DNA from 3 places in the Bacillus sp. NPDC094077 genome. Region 1 is predicted to be linked to each of the others. Evidence: predicted binding sites of a transcription regulator. Region 1 holds the regulator's gene; each other region holds the start of a gene.
The links. Region 1 encodes Rex, which represses fermentation and respiration genes when NADH is low (regulators of the CRP and FNR family bind a similar motif). Its sites were predicted from a motif close to TTGTGAAATATTTCACAA; they were not measured.
Positions count from the first base shown of each region.

Region 2: the regulator Rex is predicted to act here: its motif matches at 2,237-2,254, upstream of hcp (hydroxylamine reductase).
Region 3: the regulator Rex is predicted to act here: its motif matches at 2,932-2,949, upstream of ACQKNR_RS13135 (DUF1641 domain-containing protein).

Region 1 covers NZ_JBNNUF010000030.1:2,648-7,409, forward strand. The annotation lists gene tsaD (tRNA (adenosine(37)-N6)-threonylcarbamoyltransferase complex transferase subunit TsaD) at 1-235, shown strand, start outside; gene ACQKNR_RS28145 (ABC-F family ATP-binding cassette domain-containing protein) at 671-2,593, opposite strand; gene ACQKNR_RS28150 (redox-sensing transcriptional repressor Rex) at 2,781-3,410, shown strand; gene ACQKNR_RS28155 (YdiK family protein) at 3,440-3,631, opposite strand; gene ACQKNR_RS28160 (CPBP family intramembrane glutamic endopeptidase) at 3,628-4,377, opposite strand.
Region 2 covers NZ_JBNNUF010000006.1:221,686-226,447, reverse strand. The annotation lists gene ACQKNR_RS17230 (glycoside hydrolase family 25 protein) at 1-553, shown strand, start outside; gene bla2 (BcII family subclass B1 metallo-beta-lactamase) at 692-1,465, shown strand; gene hcp (hydroxylamine reductase) at 2,318-3,604, shown strand; gene ACQKNR_RS17215 (PadR family transcriptional regulator) at 4,066-4,386, shown strand; gene ACQKNR_RS17210 (DUF1048 domain-containing protein) at 4,463-4,762, shown strand, end outside.
Region 3 covers NZ_JBNNUF010000004.1:276,564-281,325, forward strand. The annotation lists gene tyrS (tyrosine--tRNA ligase) at 1-961, shown strand, start outside; gene ACQKNR_RS13130 (NAD(P)/FAD-dependent oxidoreductase) at 1,199-2,377, opposite strand; gene ACQKNR_RS13135 (DUF1641 domain-containing protein) at 2,422-2,862, opposite strand; gene ACQKNR_RS13140 (winged helix-turn-helix transcriptional regulator) at 3,294-3,641, opposite strand; gene ACQKNR_RS13145 (MFS transporter) at 4,037-4,762, shown strand, end outside.

The DNA.
Region 1 (4,762 bases):
TTATAATGTTAAACAAGTGCTTCTTGCAGGTGGAGTAGCTGCTAATAAAGGGCTGCGTGCACGTTTAGAAGAAGAGTTTGCACCAAAAGAAAATATAGAGTTAATTATCCCGCCATTATCGTTATGCACAGACAATGCAGCAATGATTGCAGCTGCAGGTACAATTGCATACGAACAAGGAAAACGTGCGACATTAGCTTTAAATGCAAATCCAGGATTAGATATTGAAGCGTAGTTATACACAAAATTAACCACAGCTTGTGGATAAAACCCATATTATCTGTTGATAATATGGGTTTTATTGTGTATATGAAATGTTAATAACTTTTTAAAAAAGTGTGGATAATGTGGAAAAGTTATTTTGAGGTTTATATTATAAAGGTGGATATGTGTATAAACTTGTGGATAATACAGATGAAGTCTGACCTTTAACGTTATTCTTTTTTGGGAAATAAAAAACAAGAAGATATCCCAAAAAACCTTTTAAAGCATCCTTCTCTTATTATATAGATTGTTACTATTATCAATCTTTGTCAGTAAATCGATGTTTTTTGTCGAATCGTCGATATAATTTCATGCACTATGGAACGGATTCTAAAATAGAAAATAAAAAGGATGTCATCTAGTCAAAAATCTCGACTTATGAGACATCCTCCTTGTTTAAATTCTCTTATAAATGCAGTTCTTCCCACTCTGCCATACAAGCTTCAAGTTGTTCTTGTAGTGTTTGCTTTTTAGTTGTAATTTCACTAGCCTTTTCATAATCTGCATATATTTCTGGTAAGCAAAGCTGATCTTCTAACGTAGCAATTTCCTCTTCTAATTCTACGATATTTTGTTCTAATTCTTCAATTTTTCGAGTGCGTTGACGCTCTAACTTTTTGCGCTCTTTTTCTTCTAGGTAATTTAATTTCTCTTGTGCAATTACTTTTTGAGCAGGGGCTTCATCTTCTTGCTCTAGCTCTGCACGCTCAATCATCTCGTTTTTCTTTTCAACGTAGTAATCGTAATCCCCTAAATATTCCTGTGCACCTTCTGCTGATAACTCAACAACAGTCGTTGTTACGCGATTAATAAAGTAGCGGTCATGTGAGACGAATAGAAGAGTCCCTGGATAATCAATTAAAGCATTCTCCAAAATTTCTTTACTATTTAAATCAAGATGGTTCGTAGGCTCATCGAGAATTAATAAATTTGATTTTTGCATCATAAGTTTTGCGAGAGCTAATCGAGCTTTTTGTCCACCACTAAGAGAAGATACTGGTTTTAGTACATCATCCCCTGTGAATAAAAAGTTACCGAGTATAGTGCGGATTTCTTTTTCAGGTTGCAATGGGTATTCGTCCCATAGTTCATTTAAAACTCGCTTAGAAGATGTTAAGTTGGCTTGTTCTTGATCATAATAACCAACAGATACATTTGATCCGAAAGCAACATCTCCGTGTAATAGCTGTAACTTATTCACAATGGATTTTAATAGTGTGGATTTTCCAATTCCGTTAGGTCCAACTAAGGCAACACTATCTCCGCGAGTTAAGCGCATATTTACATGCTCAATAATAGGTTCCGCATCATAGCCAATCGTTGCATCTTTTACTTGTAAAACATCATTTCCACTTTGTTTTTCGATATCGAAGTGGAAGGATGCTGACTTAGAATCACCTAATGGTCTCGTTAATAATTCCATTCTGTCTAATTGTTTACGGCGACTTTGAGCACGTTTGGTTGTAGATGCACGAGCTATATTCTTTTGAACGAATTCCTCAAGTTTAGCGATTTCATCTTGTTGTTTTTCGTAACGCTTCATTTCTTGCTCGTATAGTGCTGATTTTAAGTCTAAGTATTTACTGTAGTTACCAACAAATCGTCTGCTTTCTTTATTCGAAATTTCGTATACTTGTGTAACGAGTTTGTCTAAGAAATAACGGTCATGGGAAACGATTAAAATTGCACCAGGATAACCTTGTAAGTATTGCTCAAGCCATGTGAGTGTTTCGATGTCTAAATGGTTTGTAGGCTCGTCCAAAATAAGTAAGTCTGGTTTCGTTAATAATAATTTACCAAGAGCTAATCGTGTTTTTTGTCCACCGCTTAAAGTAGAGATTGTCGTTTGGTGCGTCTCCACAGGGAAGCCAAGACCGCTTAAGATCGAGCGGATATCTGCTTCGTACTGATAACCACCTTGATCTTTATAGTCTAATTGTAATTGATCATAATCAGCTAATAACTTTTCGTATGTAGCTGCATTTGAAAAGTTTTCTTCCTTTCCCATCTCTTGCTCTAGCCTTCGAAGTTTTGTCTCCATTTGCTGTAGGTGTGTAAAGACTGTTAACATTTCATCCCAAATTGTTAAAGTTGTTTCTAGCCCAGTATTTTGAGCTAAATACCCTATTGAGACATCTTTCGGCTTTATAATTTCACCACCATCATGAGATAGCTCACCAGCGATAATTTTTAATAATGTAGATTTTCCAGCTCCATTTCGTCCAACTAATGCGATACGATCTTTCGTTTGAACTTCCAATTTTATGTTTGCAAGAATTGTTTCTGCACCGTATAATTTCGAAAGTCCATTCACTTGTAATAAAATCAATGTTTTCACCTCAAATAATTTCTTAACTTTGCCATGTTTATATTTCTCAATCATACTAAAAATAGTGTATAGTTTAAAATACAGAGAGAATACTTCTTCTCTTTATTATACAAGGAATTTAATGAGTGCTAAACTTCTGTATTTGATTAAAGCATATGAATAAAGATAGAAAGAGAGGAGAGGTTATATGGATCAGCAAAAGATTCCACAAGCCACTGCTAAACGATTGCCTCTATACTATCGATTTATCCAAAACTTATCTCTTTCTGGTAAGCAACGTGTTTCATCAGCCGAATTGAGTGAAGCGGTAAAAGTAGATTCCGCAACAATACGAAGAGATTTTTCGTATTTTGGAGCGTTAGGGAAAAAGGGATATGGATATAACGTAAATTATTTATTATCATTTTTCCGTGAAACACTTGATCAAGATGATATAACACGTGTAGCACTTATTGGAGTAGGTAATTTAGGGACCGCTTTCTTACATTATAATTTCACGAAAAACAATAATACAAAAATTGAAATGGCGTTTGATGTTAATGAAGAGAAAGTTGGAACAGAAATCGGAGGTATTCCTGTATATCATTTAGATGAATTAGAAGAAAGATTATCAAATGATATACAAGTGGCAATATTAACAGTACCCGCTACAGTAGCACAAGCTGTAGCTGATAGGTTGGCAGAAACAAATGTGCACGGTATTTTAAACTTCACACCAGCACGATTAAATGTATCAGAGAATATTAGAATCCATCATATTGATTTGGCTGTAGAGTTACAAACGCTTGTTTACTTTTTGAAAAATTATCCACAATAAAACGCAGAGGAAGCGACCTCTGCGTTTTATTATTGTTTTTTCTTTGTGAATTTAACTAATATAAGGCGAAGTGCCAAATTAAAATCAATTGTTGCCATAACTGCAAATAGTATTGTCCACACATTCCAGATTGTATCTGTCACGTTCGTAATGGCGAAGCGTGTAAAGATACATCCAAGAAGGAAGTACAATGCAGCCATGAACAATGGTGAGTTTCTCATACAAAAAATCCTCCGATAAAGCCTTGCATTTTTTCAGCTTCTTTAATCATTTCTTGAATTTGCTCATTGCTTACTGCAATTTGAGCGACTGCAACGAATGTATTCATCGCAACATGAGCTGCAATTGGAACGATAATACGTTTCGTTTTTACATATAAAAAGGCGAATACGAGCCCCATAGCAGTGTATACCAATAAGTGAGTAAAATCAAAATGAATCGCCGCAAATACAAGGGAACTAATGATAGCAGCAATAAAGAAGTTAAACTTCTTATAAAGTGTACCAAATAAAATTTTTCTAAATACGATTTCTTCTAAAATTGGCCCTATAATAGATACAACAATAAGGAACCAAGGTGTTGTTCTTGCGATGTCCATAAGCCTTGCTGTATTTTCAGATCCAGGTTTAATACCTAGTAAATACATCTCAATCATACCAGCAATACTTTGTGAGAAAAATGCTAAGAAGAACCCGATGAAAATCCATCCAATTGTAGCTGGAACAGTAGAGCGCATTGTATCTAAATGCCTTTCACGAATATCTGTTCTAAGTAACCAAAGTACGACGCATAATGCAATAAAGAAGCTAATGATAGCCCAATGTCCAGTTATGATTTGTCCTTTTTCCTCAAGGGTCAATCCTCTATTATCATAGAGTCCTGTTTTTAGGAGAAGTGGTAATCCGACAATTCCAGATAACTGCATTAAAATGTATGTAACGATAATCCACCAATATTGTTTCTTCAAATGGTTTAACCATCCTTTCTAACTCTAGTGTATGAGATAAGGTAGGATAACATGTAAATATGCTACCTATGATATAAACTTTCATTCGAATTATGATTTTTTTGTAAATCCGTATTTGAAATTAAAGTAGTAGACAGGAAAAAGTTGTGCGTTTAGCGAAAACAACTTAGGGTGTCTTTCATATTGTAACATACGAGTAGTGGAAACAACGATTCATATAGTACGGGTAGTATTCTATATAGAAAAGTTTATATAGTGATTTGCGAAAAAATTATGATTTTTTTACTTGCAAAAGAAATTGAGATTATTTATTATTATAAGTGTGTTAGCACTCGGATGACTTGAGTGCTAATAAATAAAATTTACATAACAAAATGAGGAGGTT
Region 2 (4,762 bases), on a different contig from region 1:
TATGAAGTTTGCGTTTATAAAGGCCACTGAAGGGAGCTCGTTTGTGGATGAGTACTTTTCGACAAATTGGACGAATGCGAATAAGACAGGTATGCGCACCGGAGCGTATCATTTTTTTAGTTTTGATAGTAAGGGTGAAACGCAAGCAGAGCAATATATGCGAACCGTTCCAAAAGATGGACGAGCGTTACCACCGGTAATTGATGTTGAGTTTTATGGTAATAAAAAAGACAATCCTCCTAAACGTGAAGATGTTGTGAAAGAGTTGTCAGTAATGGTAAGAATGCTCGAAAAACATTATGACAAGAAAGTTATATTGTATGCAACTCAAGAGGCGTATGATTTGTATATAAAGGATGCATATCCTGAATGTGATATATGGATTCGTAGTGTTCTTACAAAAACGAGTTTATCAGATGAAAGAAATTGGACGTTTTGGCAATACACGAACCGTGGAAGATTAAGAGGTTTTAAAGGAAAAGAAAAGTATATTGATTTGAATGTATTTTATGGGGATGAGGAAGAGTTTGAGAATTATGGAATGAAAGGTTAAGTCTTAAAGTGTACAAAATTTTGTACGTTTTTTTATTAATGGCATGAAAAATATGTAAGTAAAGATGGAACAAACTTTTGAAATGAATTGTCTATTATAGGTAATAACTATTTGCTTTGAAAGAACGGATTGATAAAAATGAAAAAGAATACATTATTAAAAGTAGGGTTATGTATAAGTTTACTAGGAGCAACTCAATTTGTTAGTGCAGTATCTCCAGTAAAAGCAGAACAAAAGGTAGAGCAAAACATAATAAAAAATGAGACAGGAACCATTTCAATTTCTCAGTTAAACAAAAATGTATGGGTTCATACGGAGTTAGGGTATTTTAACAGAGAAGCAGTTCCTTCGAACGGTCTAGTTCTTAATACTTCTAAAGGATTAGTACTTGTCGATTCTTCTTGGGATGATAAGTTAACGAAGGAATTAATAGAGATGGCAGAAGAGAAATTTCAGAAGCGCGTAACGGATGTCATTATTACACATGCACATGCTGATCGAATTGGCGGAATTAAAGCGTTGAAAGAAAGAGGAATTAAAGCGCATAGTACAGCATTAACTGCGGAACTAGCAAAGAAAAATGGATATGAAGTGCCACTCGGAGACTTACAAACGATTACGAATATGAAGTTTGGAAATATGAAAGTAGAAACGTTCTATCCAGGTAAAGGACATACAGAAGATAACATTGTTGTCTGGTTACCTCAATATAAAATTTTAGTTGGAGGCTGTTTAGTGAAATCTGCGGAAGCAAAAGATTTAGGGAATGTTGCTGATGCGTATGTAAATGAATGGTCCACATCGATTGAAAATGTATTGAACCGATATGGAAACATGAATTCAGTAGTACCTGGTCATGGTGATGTAGGTGGCAAAGGATTGCTTTTACATACATTGGATTTGTTGAAATAAAATAATGATAGCGACATAACTATATGTCGCTGTTTTTTTGTATCAAGATATAATTTGATAAATTTACACCTTTGATTAAGGGGTATTATGTTTGAAAAAAGCATGATACTTAGTAGATTACGCACCTAAGTTGTAAAACTTAGCTTAATCCTTTTATATTTAAGACACTTTGGGAATACAAAAGAGAGAAGAAAACAATTTCCTCCTCTGTTTATACTTATTATATTTAAATGCCAAGGCTATTGAACAATCCTGAAAATGTCATTGAGATTTTAATTCCAAGTATACAAAAACCAGTACTGTCATAAGTGCTATAGTAACGTAAGTAACATCATGCATTAAAAGTGTCATGAAAGTTTCATTCATTCTAACTCACCCCTGTTATAAAAATATAACATGATCTCTTATCAATCAGACAAGAAATCATAAAGATAAAAATGTACATGAAATTCCTTAAGTAGTTTCTATATCACTATAACATGTAGAGATGTAAACAATGTTAAGATAGTGTAAAAATATTGTAAATGAAGAAATTCCCATTATGTTTTAAATCATTTCCCGACAGAAAACTCCCATCTCAAGGAATAAGCAGGTGGCGGATGAATGGCGGTTAGGCTAAGACCTAAATTTTCTTCTTGCTGAGGCATCTGTATATGGTATCGGTATTTGTTCGTTCATTTGTATATTATGAAAGGAAATTAGGGATAAAATTAAGAAGATAGTAAAAATATTATGTCGACAAGATGAATTGTCACAAATTTTTATATATTATTGTGATTGATATCACATCCCTTTTTCTCAATGAATATTATGCTTAGTTTGTAATGAATGATTGGGAAAGGGTGGGATGATATGTTTTGCTATCAATGTGAACAAACGCCAACAGGCGGATGTAAAGTAATGGGTGTTTGCGGTAAGAATGAAACAATTGCAAGTTTACAAGATACGATTGTGTTTGGATTAAAAGGAATTGCGGCTTATCGTACACATGCTGCTCAGCTAGGGTATACTGATGCATTTGTAGATGCTACAACTCAAGAAGCGTTATATATGACATTAACAAATTCTAATTTTAATGAACAAGAACATATTGATATGGCTATGAAAGTTGGGAAATCAGCTTTACGAGTGATGGAGTTATTAGATGAGGCACATACGAATCACTTTGGTGTTCCAGAACCTGTTCAAATTACACAAAATCATGTAGAAGGTAAGGCAATTGTAGTTACTGGCCATAATTTATTTGCATTAGAGGAATTATTAAAGCAAACAGAAGGAAAAGAGATAAATATTTATACGCATTCTGAAATGCTACCAGCACACGGATATCCACAATTGAAAAAATATAAACATTTAAAAGGAAACATTGGTAAAGCATGGTACGATCAAAGACGCCTTTTCGAAAAATTTACCGGTGCAATATTAGCTACAACGAACTGTGTTATGCCAATTAAAGGATCATACTCTGATCGATTCTTTTCATATGATATTGCAGGTTTAGAGGGTGTACAAAAAATTGAAAATGATGATTTTACACCATTGATTCAAAAAGCGCTAGAACTTCCTGAAGTATGTATGGAGTCGGATGAACAATTAGTAACAGGATTTCATCATCATACAGTATTATCATTAGCTCCAGAAATCATTGAGGCAGTAAAGGAAGGGAAAATAAAGCGTTTCTTTGTTATCGCAGGTTGTGATGCACCAGGAAAAGGTGGAGAATATTATCGTGAATTAGCAACGTCACTTCCCCTAGAAACGGTTATTTTAACAACTTCTTGTGGGAAATTCCGCTTTAATGATGTAAATTATGGTGTTGTACCTGGTACGGAGATTCCACGTTACATTGATTTAGGGCAATGTAATAATTCAATTTCTACAGTAAAAATAGCGGCCGCTTTAGCAGATGTTTTTCAATGTGAAGTGAATGAATTGCCAGTGAGCATTGTCTTATCATGGTTTGAACAAAAAGCGGTTGCCATTTTACTAGGGCTATTTAGTTTTGGGATTCAAGATATTCGCATTGGTCCAAAGGCTCCTGAATTTATTTCACCTGGCGTACTTGATGTATTACAAGAAACATTTGGTTTAAAACTAATTACAACTGCAGCAGAAGATATGAACATGATGTTATCGTAACAAACAGTATGTCTTACATGTAGTGTTGTTTTTATAAAGAATTTGTATGTATTCAAAAACTTATGTATTAAATTCGCAGGTGAGTTTGTAGAAGAACGTAAAAATAATCCATCTCATTAATAAAGGGAACCCGCCACATCCATCAACTTCAGAATTTTATAACGATCCAAAATAAAAAATGTACAGTATTTATTTTGGATATTCGCTTTTCTTAGCTTGATAGGTATGTGGCGAGACCTCTTCATAAAGAAAATCAGCTGTAACGAATAGGGATATAGCTGATTTTTAAATTTTTTTGAAAATGCAGTTGACATCTTATCTACTTAGTCGTACAATGTACTTGTAATAAGTAATACTGAATAGTGTGGTTTCTCAAAAGCTATTCAGTAAAAAATTCGCCTTAGTACTCTGTAATACTGAATATAAGTCAGACAGAATAGGGGGTAGAGGAGGATCAGAATATGGAAAATTTAACCGAAATGCTGAAAGGTTCGCTGGAAGGATGTGTGCTGGAAATCATTAGCCGCCGTGAAACGTATGGCTATGAGATTACCCGACACCTGAATGATCTTGGGTTTACCGAAGTTGTGGAAGGAACGGTCTATACCATCCTAGTACGATTAGAGAAGAAAAAGCTTGTGAATATTGAAAAGAAACCGTCAGATATGGGGCCGCCCCGTAAGTTTTATTCACTTAATGATGCTGGCCGCCAGGAGCTTGAATTGTTCTGGGAAAAATGGGATTTTGTTTCATCAAAAATTAACGTCTTGAAGTCAAACTAGCTTCATAAGATAAGTTATTGCGTCTAATGTTTTTGGAGTTTCTTGTTCTGCTTTATAAAAAAGGAGGAAAAATAATATGATGGAAATGTTCAAAAAATTAATTGGTGATAAAAAAGAGTACAAAATGATGATGGCACGGGTTGGAGCCTTACCAGAGGACTACCAATTTGTGTTTAAGAAAATTCAAAACTACATGTGGAATTTCTCAGCGGGCAACGGGATGGATATGCTACACATACAGTATGAATTAATCGATTTGTTTGAAGCAGGTGCAGCGGAAGGTAGACAAGTGCTGGAAATCACTGGGGAGGACGTAGCATCCTTTGCTGACGAACTAGTGGCAAACGCTAAAACGTATGTCTCCAAGTATCGTGAA
Region 3 (4,762 bases), on a different contig from region 1:
GTTAACAGCGCAAATGAAAAAATTATTTGATTTTGGCGGAAATAGCGAAGTGAAGATGGTAAATAACTACGACTGGACACATGAAATAAACATTATCGAGTTTTTGCGTGATTACGGGAAAAACTTTAGCATCAATAGCATGTTAGCAAAAGATATTGTAGCAAGCCGTTTAGATACAGGCATTTCTTTCACAGAATTCACATACCAAATCTTGCAAGCGATGGATTTCCATCATTTATACACGAAAGAAGATGTTCAACTGCAAATTGGCGGTAGTGACCAATGGGGAAATATTACGAGCGGTTTAGATTTAATTCGTAAGTTAGAAGGTCATGAGGCGAAAGTATTCGGATTAACAATTCCTTTATTATTAAAATCGGACGGTACGAAATTTGGTAAATCAGCAGGTGGTGCGGTGTGGCTTGATTCGGAAAAGACTACACCGTTTGAATTTTACCAGTTCTGGGTGAATACAGATGATCGTGATGTAATTAAATACTTGAAATACTTTACGTTCTTAACGAAAGAGCGCATTGATGAATTAGCGGTAAAAGTAGAAACTGAGCCGCATAAACGTGAGGCGCAAAAAGTATTAGCGGAAGAAATGACGAAATTTGTTCATGGCGAAGAGGCATTATTGCAAGCTGTGAAAATTACATCGGCATTATTTAGTGGAGATATAAAATCATTAACAGCTGATGAAATTGAACAAGGCTTTAAAGAGATGCCAACATTTGAGTCTTCCAAAGAGACGAAAAATATCGTAGAGTGGCTAGTTGATTTAGGCATTGAACCATCTAGACGACAAGCGCGTGAGGATATTAACAATGGAGCTATCTCTATGAATGGCGAGAAGGTAACAGATGTGGGTACGGATGTTACTGTAGAAAATTCATTTGATGGAAGATTTATTATTATTCGTAAAGGGAAGAAGAACTACAGTTTAGTGAAGTTAGGATAATGGAGAAGGGCGATAGTATTTTAAAATATATCAGCGATTTTTAAAATACTATCGATTTACTGACAAAAAGTTACAATAGAAGCTGTTCCAAAACAGGACAGCTTCTATTGTAAAAAGTCAATATATTTAGATAAATTTAAAGGGTATACAATTTTTTTGCCGAATAAATAAGTTAGAGAAAATTACGGATAAAAATAGCCCGAACCATGCAGGGCATGATTCGGGCTTATATTCAGATTAGTAAGCTAAGCTGAATAGACCTTTAATGTGTGATAAGTAACGAACGTTACTTGCTTCTTTCATTAATGATGCTGGTAGGCCTTTAAGTGGAGTATTGCTTGCTCCGATTGTAGCAACAGCATCTTTACGTCCTAGACTAGCAAGTGTTCCAGAGTTTACAGGTGCGAACTCTTCGAATGCTTTACCTTCTAGTGCTGCGTATAAGTTGTATCCAATTAACTCACCCATTTGCCAAGCGATTTGTGCAGTTGGTGGGTATGGACGACCGTCTGGAGAGAAGACAACGGCGCTGTCTCCAGCAACGAATACGTCTTTGTGAGAAGTAGATTGTAGGTATGCATCAACTGTTGCACGACCACGGTTTACTTCAAGACCTGATTCACCGATTAATGGGTTACCTTGTACGCCGCCCGTCCAAACGAATGTGTTAGCAACGATTTTTTGACCGTCTTTTAAGTCGATTTCATTGCCAGCAACGTTTGTTACAGGAAGACCAGTTAAGAATGTAACACCGCGTGCTTCTAAGCTAGTAGTTGCACGTTCGATTAAGTGGTCTGGTAATACTGGAAGAATTTTTGGACCTGCTTCTACAAGAAGAAGTTTAATTTCTTTTGGATTTACGCCGTGGCTTTTTGCAAGTTTAGGCATAATGTCAGCAAGCTCACCAACTAGCTCAACGCCAGTTAATCCGCCACCACCGATTAAGATTGTAGCATCAGCTTCGTTTTTCGTTTTCGCGTATTCACGAATACGGTCTTCAACGTGTTTGTAGATTTTGTTTGCATCAGCAGCAGATTTTAATACCATGCTGTTTTCTTCTAGTCCTGGAATACCGAAGTAAGCAGTTTTACTTCCTAAAGCAACTACAAGTGCATCGTAAGATAAAGTAGTGCCGCCAGCTAACTTGATTTCTTTACTATCAACTGAGAATGACTCAACTGTTGCAATTTTAAGATCGATGTCTTTACCTTTGAAAAGCTTTGTAAGTGGCATTGCAACTGCTTGCTCAGCAACGTTACCAGCTGCAAGGCGGTGTAGTTCAGTGATGATTTGGTGTGTTGGGTATTGGTTGATCACTGTAACTTGTGCTTCTGATTTGCTGTAATATTTACGTACGTTTAAAGCGGCCAGAAGTCCGCCATAACCAGCGCCTAAGATGACAATTTGTTTTGACATAGTATGATATCCCCCGTCTTTACTAATTGTTGTTATAAGTTAAATTATTTATTGTTACGTTCTGCACTAATTTGAAGATATGCGTTCACAAAGCGGAACATTTTTTGTGCTTGTGGGTCTTTTAGTAATTTTAATAGACCGAATAGGCCGATAACTTCGTTGCTTTCGTCAGCACGATCTTTCGCTTCGATTGCAGTTGCAGCCATGCTTTTCACTGTATCTTTTACAGGTTCTACAAGCTCTTGGATTGCACCAACAGTGTCGCTTTTTAATACTTCATCAGTAGCAACAGTTTGAGCGAAGTCATAAGACTTAGTTAAAATGTTAACAAGCTCAGTTAATTTTGGGAGCTGTTCTACTAGTGTTGTTAATGATTCTTGTACCTCAGGTTTTAACAACTGATCAAGTACATCAAGTTGTCCTTGGCTAGCAGAAATTTGTACAGTTTCTTGTTCTGGCTTTGTTTGAGTCATAGTTTCTGGCATCTCCAATTCTCCTTTACGATAGCAATACTCTTATTTTTGATAGGTAAGATAGTTACCGTTTACGAAACTTTATACAAAGTTTCACAAAACACAATAAAATGCCTTTAAATTTATGATAGCAAGTAAGCTGAAATCATAAATCCAAAACCATAATGTCCTACCTATTATTTATGAACTGTCCGATACATGGCTTGTCCGCATAATGGAAAGTTCCCTTATCGGAAAGTGTATATAATATATATCTTATATTATATACTATATACACCTATGTTAACATAAAAATGATTCCTAATTATTTGATATTGAGCGTATAACCTAATACTGACAAGGCATGAAAGCGCATAAAATATTTTGTTTGAGTTAGAAATGTACATATTTACAAAGAAAAAAAGGGAAAAATGAACAAATCTCTGTTCATTTTTTCCTTTTTCTTATTGTTCATCTTCTGTAATGAGCATTGATGTGTTACCGCTTTTTTCAAGATGGCATTCGCCCCAAGTGCAAAGAGAATCGAGAATGGATTCTAATGACCATCCGTAGTCTGTAAGAGAATATTCTACTTTTGGTGGTACTTGATTGTATACTTTTCTTTGAATAACCCCGTCTACTTCTAACTCGCGTAATTGTTGCGTTAACATTTTTTGTGTAATACCAGGCATTAAACGTTTTAGTTCACTCGTTCTCTTTGTACCTTTCGTTAAGTGACAAAGAATAACAACCTTCCATTTTCCGCCGATAACCTCTAAAGTCGCCTCGACAGGAATATTATATTTCTTCATATAAAAAATCTCCTTTGATGAATGTAGATTTCAGTTCTTCAGCAAAAGAAGCTAAATAAGTTAAATGTTACTTTTTAGTGCCTATAGTACTTTAAAGTACGTACTTTTTATCATGTTGAATATGTTTCATAATAGCATACGTAAGAGGCAAATGAGTAGTACGGTACCAAAAAGTGCCTATGTTACTTTTTGGTACCTATCGTACTTTAAAGTGCGTTCTTTCAAAAAGGAATGAAACCATTCATAATAGTTTTTATAAGCAATAAAGTTATTTTTGTAGAAGATAAAAAGGCCTTTTTATCATACTATTGTGATTGGATTTCTTGTAATAAGGAGGAATTCAATTGAGTTCATATACAGTAGCTTCTTCGGCAACACAGACGAATAGAAGGAGTATGTTTGCTTTATTAGCGCTAGCGATTAGTGCATTCGGAATAGGGACAACTGAATTTATAAGCGTTGGTTTATTACCATCTATTTCGGAAGATTTACATGTTTCTGTTACAACAGCGGGTTTAACTGTTTCTTTATATGCGTTGGGGGTAGCGTTTGGTGCTCCGGTATTAACGTCGTTAACAGCTAGTATGTCGCGAAAGACGTTATTAATGTGGATCATGATTATTTTCATTATTGGTAATGGAATTGCAGCGGTAGCAACAAGTTTTACAGTGCTACTTGTTGCGAGGGTTGTATCTGCTTTCGCACATGGCGTTTTTATGTCGATCGGATCTACAATTGCGGCTGCACTTGTACCAGAAAATAAACGAGCTAGCGCAATAGCTTTTATGTTTACTGGTTTAACGGTTGCGACGATTACAGGTGTACCGATTGGGACGTTTATTGGTCAACAGTTTGGCTGGAGAGCTTCATTTATGGTAATTGTGGCAATTGGAATTGTTGCTTTCATCGCTAATAGCATGCTGATTCCGTCTAATTTGAAAAAAGGTACATCCGTATCATTTCGTGATCAATTCAAACTAATTACGAACGGAAGGCTATTACTTGTTTTCGTCATTACTGCATTAGGATACGGGGGAACATTTGTAACATTTACGTATTTATCACCGTTGTTACAAGAAGTAACAGGATTTGAAGCAAGTACCGTTACCATCATTTTATTA